2 regions of the Streptomyces sp. NPDC017890 genome follow, and region 1 is predicted to be linked to the other one. Evidence: riboswitches for the same ligand, from Rfam matches in the RefSeq annotation. Region 1 holds a riboswitch; the other holds the start of a gene.
What was found. Region 1 has a riboswitch for cobalamin ahead of ACH4F2_RS10560 (ABC transporter substrate-binding protein). Riboswitches for the same ligand answer to the same signal wherever they lie in the genome.
Positions count from the first base shown of each region.

Region 2: another riboswitch for cobalamin. It lies ahead of ACH4F2_RS29940 (hypothetical protein); the one in region 1 lies ahead of ACH4F2_RS10560 (ABC transporter substrate-binding protein).

Region 1 covers NZ_JBIRHU010000006.1:248,179-251,577, forward strand. Annotated here, with positions in the region: gene ACH4F2_RS10555 (FecCD family ABC transporter permease) at 1-893, opposite strand, end outside; gene ACH4F2_RS10560 (ABC transporter substrate-binding protein) at 929-2,029, opposite strand; cobalamin riboswitch at 2,092-2,278, opposite strand; gene ACH4F2_RS10565 (M56 family metallopeptidase) at 2,544-3,399, opposite strand, start outside.
Region 2 covers NZ_JBIRHU010000027.1:51,846-55,244, reverse strand. Annotated here, with positions in the region: gene ACH4F2_RS29945 (cysteine synthase family protein) at 1-416, opposite strand, end outside; gene ACH4F2_RS29940 (hypothetical protein) at 413-1,351, opposite strand; cobalamin riboswitch at 1,535-1,701, opposite strand; gene ACH4F2_RS29935 (ferric reductase-like transmembrane domain-containing protein) at 1,956-2,942, shown strand; cobalamin riboswitch at 3,012-3,138, shown strand; gene ACH4F2_RS29930 ((2Fe-2S) ferredoxin domain-containing protein) at 3,201-3,399, shown strand, end outside.

The sequences.
Region 1 (3,399 bases):
CGGGCGTGCCCGGGGCCGGTCAACGCACGCACGGCGTGCGGCAGCACCAGGCCGACGAAGCCGATGGCGCCGGCCGAGGCGACCAGGGCGGCGGTGAGCAGGGCGGTGGCGCACAGCAGCACCAGCCGGGTACGGGCCACGTGGACGCCGAGCGTGGCCGCGGCGTCCTGGCCGAACGCGAAGGCGTCCAGTGTCCCGGCATACCCGAGGCACACGGCCAGGACCACGACCAGGGCCGCCGTACCCGTCCACACGTCCGTCCAGCCCGCCCCGCCGAGTGAGCCGAGCAGCCAGAACAGCACGCCGCGGGTGGTCTCGGCGTCGGCCGCGGTCATCACGACGAACGAGGTGAGCGCGGAGAACAGCTGCATCGCCGCCACGCCCGCGAGCACCACCCGGTCCGGGGTGCCGCCGAGGCTGTGGCTGAGCAGCATCACGAGCGCGAAGGAGCAGACCGCCCCGGCGAACGCCCCGCCCGACACGGACAGCGCGCCGCCGCCCACGCCCAGGACGACGACCAGGACGGCACCGGTCGAGGCGCCGGAGGAGACGCCCAGGACGAAGGGGTCGGCGAGCGGGTTGCGCAGCAGGGACTGGAGTACGGCACCGCATACGGCGAGCCCGGCACCGCACACGGCCGCGAGGAGGGTCCGGGGCAGCCGCAGGTCCCAGACGATGCCGTCGCGGATCGGCGTGACCTCCACGCCGGGAGTGCCGCCGCCGAGGTGGGCGACGAGCACGGACCAGACCTCGCCGACGCCGATGTCCGCGGGGCCGATGGTGACGGCGACGGCCACGGAGGCGCACAGGGCGACGAGACCCACCGCCGCCCACGCCGCCGGGCGGCGGCGGCCGGCCGCCCGCGTGCCGAGGGGCTCGTGGTTCTCGGACATCACCCGGCTCCCCGGCGTCACCCGGCTTTCGGACGTCACTCGGTGAGGCCGTACGCGCGCAGCGCCGCCGCCACCTTCTCCACGCCCTCGACGGTGCGGATGGTGGGGTTCATGGCCTGCCCGCTCAGCAGTACGTACCGTTTCTTCCTGACGGCGGTCATGTTCTTGGTGACGGGGTCGGACTCCAGGAACTCGATCTTCTTCGCGGCGGTCTCGGCCGTCTGGGACCTGCGGGTGAGGTCTCCGATGACGAGGACGTCGGGGTCGCGGTCGGCGACGGTCTCCCAGCCGACCTGCGGCCATTCCTCGTGGGTGTCGTCCATGGTGTTCTCCGCGCCGAGTTCGCGGGTCATGATGCCGGGGGCGCCGCAGCAGCCCGCCATGTAGGGGGAAGTCGAGTTGGCGAACCAGTACATGAGGGTGACACCGGAGGCGTCGATGCCCGAGGTGGCCTTCTCGACCCGCGCCTTCAGGCCGGCGACCAGGTCGTCGCCGCGCTGCTCGACGTCGAACGCCCGGGCCAGGTCGCGGACTTCGGCGTAGACGGTGTCCATGGTCAGGGGCTCGCTGCGGACGCCGTCGCCGTCGCCGCCGTTGTCCTTGCCGACACAGTCGGACGGGGACAGGTAGGCCGGCACGCCGAGTTCGGTGAACTGCTCGCGCGTGGCCACGCCGCCGGGGCCGAGCGTGGAGGCGAAGGAGGCGGCGACAAAGTCGGGTTCGGCGTCCAGGACCGTCTCGAAGGAGGGCATGTCGTCGGCGAGCCGGGGCACGCCGGTGTTCGCCTTCTCCAGGCCCTTCATGACCGGGTCGGTCCAGGTGGCGGTGCCCGCCATGCGGTCGGCGAGGCCGAGCGAGAGCAGGATCTCCGTGGTGCCCTGGTTGAGGGAGACCGCTCGCCGGGGCGGCGCGGTGATCTTCACCTCGTGCCCGCAGTCACTGACGACGCGTGGATAGCCGGCGGCCTCGGCCGGCGCCGCGGCGTCGGTGGCGGTCGTCCCGGAACCGCAGCCGGACGCCAGCAGAGTGCCGGACAGCAGCAACGCGAAGCGGGCGCGGAAGGAACAGCGGAACGAACAGAAGGAACGGGAAGAACGGAAGGAACGGCGGGAGGCGGCGGGGCGCGCTGCGGGCAAGGAAGATCCTCTGGCGTCGAGGGCTCAGACGCGAAGCCCGTTCGTACGGTGCGGCCCGCGCCGTAGGCGGCGCGGGTGCCAGCAGGTCTTCGGACTCGGGATCGACCGGACGGGACGCCTTCCCGGACGGCTTGTGCCGCCCAGTGGCCGTTGTCCCGCCCGTCCCCCTCACCGCTGCGCGTCAGTTCCGGATTCGCACCGGATTCCCTGACCCACCAGGTGGGTTCGACTGGCTCCCGCAAGCTACCACAGGGGCAACGCGGTGCCGGAGGCGGCCGTCTGCCCGACCGGCCCCGGTACCGCCCGCCCGCGCCTCAGCTGTGCCGGGCCGAACGGCTCGTCCGTGCCGGCCGTGTCGCCGCCGGGGCCGGCGGACTGGTCGTCGAGGGGCGCGGGGCCGAGGATGCGGCCCGTGCGGAGTCCGACGAGCCACTGTCGCCGTCGCCGGGGCAGGCGACCAGGACTTTCGTGGCCGTCTCCGCGGCCTGGGGTTTCCTTCGGAGAAGAAGGTCGCTCAGAGGGGCGTCGCGGCGCGGAGGATGAGGAACATCGTGACGGCGGCGTTCGCGGACGACATCGCCGACACGGCGGTTCCGGCGGCCGCGGCCCATGCCGCCAGGCCCACCGCGGTGAACACCGGGGGCCAGGTGCGGACCGCGGGAGCGGGACCGAGCAGGGCCGCCACCCGGCGCGGTACCGGGCCGGGCGCCGCGAGGCCGGCGAGGCCGGCGAGGCCGGCGAGGGTGGCGACCGGGGTGCCCCGGGAGACCAGGGCCGCCTTGCCGATCGCGGTCGCCACCGCGCGGCGGTTGCCGACCACCCGCGCGGCCGCCTCGTCCGCCCATCGCTCCGCCGTATAGGAAACGACGGTCCGCAGGGGCCGCAGGAACGGGTTGGCCAGGGCGGCGAGCCGGACGGTGAGCAGGAAGCGATGGTGCCGGGCGGTCAGATGGGCCCGCTCGTGGGCGAACAGCGCGCGCCGCTCAGCGGGTTCCAGGCAGTCGAGCAGGGCCGTGCTCACCACCACACGGTCCCGGCGACCGCCGGGCAGCGCGTACGCGTAGGGCGCCTCGTCCGGGAGTACGGCCACCCCGGTCCCCGGCAGTCCGGCCAGCGCGCGGTGGGCACGGCGACGTACTCTGCCGTGCCGCCACAGGGCCCGCGCCGAGGCCATGACCACCGCGCACAACGCGGGGATCGCCGCCTTGCCGACGACCTCGTCGTACGGCACCGCCGCCCGCACCTCGGGGTCGGACCAGCCGTCCGGCAGAGGGTTGCCCGGCAGTTGCGCGGTGCCGACCACCATCACCAGGGCGAGACACACGGTGCTGCACAGGGCCATCACGGCGGCCACGGCGGTGAGCAGCCTG
Region 2 (3,399 bases), on a different contig from region 1:
TCGTCGTGGTACTGGCGCATCCAGTGGTGGCCGGGGCGCTCGGCGAGGATCTCGCGTACCCGTCGCACCCTCAGTTCCTGGTCGAGTTTGAGGTTCCGCGACGGTCTGACCTGTTCCACCGTGGTGCCGAGGATCTCCAGCTGGGCGAGGGTGGTGGCGTCGACGGTGGTGGACGCGACGATGTGGCACCGCATGCCGTACCGGTGGCAGGCCAGTGCGAGGGCGTAGGCGTAGATGCCGCTGGAGCTGTCGATCAGGGTCTGTCCCGGACGGACCGTGCCCCGCTCCATCAGGTGACGGACGGCGGCCAGGGCCGAGTAGATCTTCATCGACTCGAACCGCAGCAGGACCAGGCCGTCGGTGAGCCGGACGAGGTCCGGGACTTTCAGGGCGTCGGCGATGTGGGGGTGGATCACCCGTAGCCTCCTTGGGCGAAGGTGCACTGGTGGCCGAGCGAGTGGAAGAACGCGGAGAGTTCGGACTTGACCTCGGCCCGTGGGCGCGAGGCGAAGAGGTAGCCGGCCAGGCAGCCGGTGTGGGCGACGAAGACGCCGTCGGCGCCGAACCGCTCACGATGGGCCTGCAGGCTGCCGAAGGTCGCCTTGGGCAGCACCTCCTGGGACAGCACGGCGCTGACCGTCGCGGCACGGGCGATGGCGGCCGGGTCGCCCGAGTCGAAACCCTTCACCAGATCGGTCAGACACCGCTGGTACTCCTCGCCGCGCCGCCGGTAGTGGTCCAGGAGCAGGGGAGTGACGGCGGCGGTGTCCACCGTGCCGGGTTCCGTGACGTAGGCGGTGTGGAAGCCGATGTCCGTGCCCAGTCGCCGCACCACCCGGTGCCGTCCGCTGAGATACAGGGCGAACTCGTCGAGGAAGACACTGTCGGCGCGCTCGATGTCCGCCAGGATGCCGAGGACCACGTCCGTGTCGTACGGCAGGGAGAAGACGCGGAACAGGCAGCGCAGCGTCGCCACGATGTCCGCCGTCGAACTGGCCATCCCCACGCCCACCGGCAGTTCGGAGTGGGTGCGCCACTCGCCCGGGGGCATGACGAGGCGGTAATGCTCCAGGAAGAGCCGGGCCGCTTCCACCGATTTCTCCCCGAGCGGCGGCGTATGCGGCGGCGCACCGGCCGCCGTCCTCGGAGTGAAGTACACCCAGGAGTGACGGTCCACGGGAAAGGACACCACCGCGATCTCAGGATCGGTGCCCACTCGCAACGGGCCCTGGTACAGCTCGCCCAGAGTGCCATGACAGACACCGGACACCGTGCCGCGGGACACGTCCCGCTCCTGCAGGACGCCCGCGACGGGTTCGAGGATCGACTGTCCCGGTCCGCCGGACGACACGTCGATCCGGGGCCGGAAAGACCGACGCGAAGCGGCTGGGTCCCGCACACCATCCTCCTCCGTACCGGGCCTTGAACACCGACAGGGCAGGAGGCGCGGCCACACGCACGACGTACGACCGCCCATACCGCCGACCCAGTCCACGAGGTCACGTGCACAGCCCGCGTGGGACGCGGACGCAGTGGCAGGTCTTCGGACTCGCGGGCACGTCCGCCGAAAGGACGGACACCTACCGGCCGTCTCTTCCCCGGCCCTGACGCGGACCCAGTGACATCGACGGCTTTCGTTCCCACTCACCGCTGCGGGACAGCCCCGGATTCGCACCGGGTTCCCTCTTGCGTCGCGCCACCGGGCGTCCGGGCGGACGGGAGGCGCGAACCGACTGCGTGTATCAGCGTAGAGGCGCTCGTATTCCTGCGACAGTGGGGCTTCGGCGGTTGTCTTGAATGTGGAGGGGAGGCAGAAAGCAGGTGTGCTCCGGGCAGTTCCCGTGGTGGCTCTGGCCGGATAACGCCTCTGGGGATCACTGCCCCGTCAGTCAGACTTGTTGCCTCACGCCACATGCGCACCGTTGCTGCGGTGGCCCGTGCCCGGGAGGCCCCTGATGACGTCAGAAGCGAGGCCGGACGAGGACGGGACGGTGACCCCGCCCGGACGGCGACGGCCTCCCGGTGACCGCGTCGCGCTGCGCGGCGACCTGCGGTCCGCCCTGCCCGACGCCGGCGCGGCGGTGGTGGTCACGGCGCTCGTGTTCGCGCTCCTGTGGGCGCGCATGGAATCGGGTGCGTCGGACACCGTGGCGATCATGCCGTTCATGGACGATGCCGGCACCTACTGGATGTACCTGCTCAGCCAGGCGTTCGGGTGGTCGGGGCTGCTGTGGGCCTGGGGCACGGTCATGCTCGGTCTGCTGCTGTCGGGACCGCGTCCCACCCGGCTGCCGGTCTCCCGGCAGGTACTGGAGCGCTGGCACCGCACCACGAGCCTGACGACCATGGCGCTGATGTTCGCCCACGCGCTGATGTTCGCGGCGGAACTCGTCCGCTACGAGACGAAGGTGGCGTGGGCCGAGCGGCTGTGGGTGGCCTTCGCGGACACCTTCGTGCCGGGCTGGTACGACTCGGGCACCGGCCGGATCGCCATCCCCATCGGACAGGGGGCCCTGTACCTGGCGATCCCGCTGGGGCTGCTGTTCTACGTCCGGCACCGCATCGGAGCGAACACCTGGCGACGGCTGCACCGTTTCGTGATCGTCGTGTACGTGCTGAGCGTGTGGCACACGCTGCTGTACGGAACCAACGTCTGGTACGGCGAGTGGCCCCGCACCGTTCTGTGGCTGCTCCAACTCCCGGTCGCCGCACTGCTGTTGCTGCGCCTGCTGAGACCGGCCCGGCGAGCCGAACGGCTGGGCTCCCCCGGCGGGCAAGAGGGCTTGACCCGTTCGGCCTGGGCAGTACGGGCGGCGGGACGGGTTGTTGCCGCAGCCGTCGTCGTCGGGCTGGTCATCGTGGTGGTGTCCGGCCGTGACGGTGGACGGGACCGTCCGACCCATCCGCCGGCCACGGCCCCGCACGCCCAGGAAACGGACTGATTGGCCGGCACCGGTCGGGCGGGACGGCGTCCCGGGATGGGATGATGGCCGGCGACAGGGCGACGGCGGAACGAGGAAGCCGGTGTGAATCCGGCGCGGTCCCGCCACTGTGATCGGCGAGCGATTCCCGACAGGCCACTGCCCAGCAGGGGGTGGGAAGGCCGGGACGAGCATCGACCCGAGAGCCAGGAGACTCACGCGGTCGCCTCCTCGACGGACCACCGGGGCGGATCTCCCCGGAGAGAGGGACGGCACCGCATGCCCGCCACGCCCAGCGGACGAACGACGGACGACAAGAGGCCCGCAACGGCCACCGGCCCCGTGCCGTGCCGCGTCGTCGTGTGTCGCGACTGCTGCTGCGGCAGCCCCAAGGTGACCGGCGTCGACCACGCGGCCCAGACGGCACGTCTGCGTGCTCAGGTGCCGGTGCGGGTGTCCGCCTGCCTCGACGTCTGCG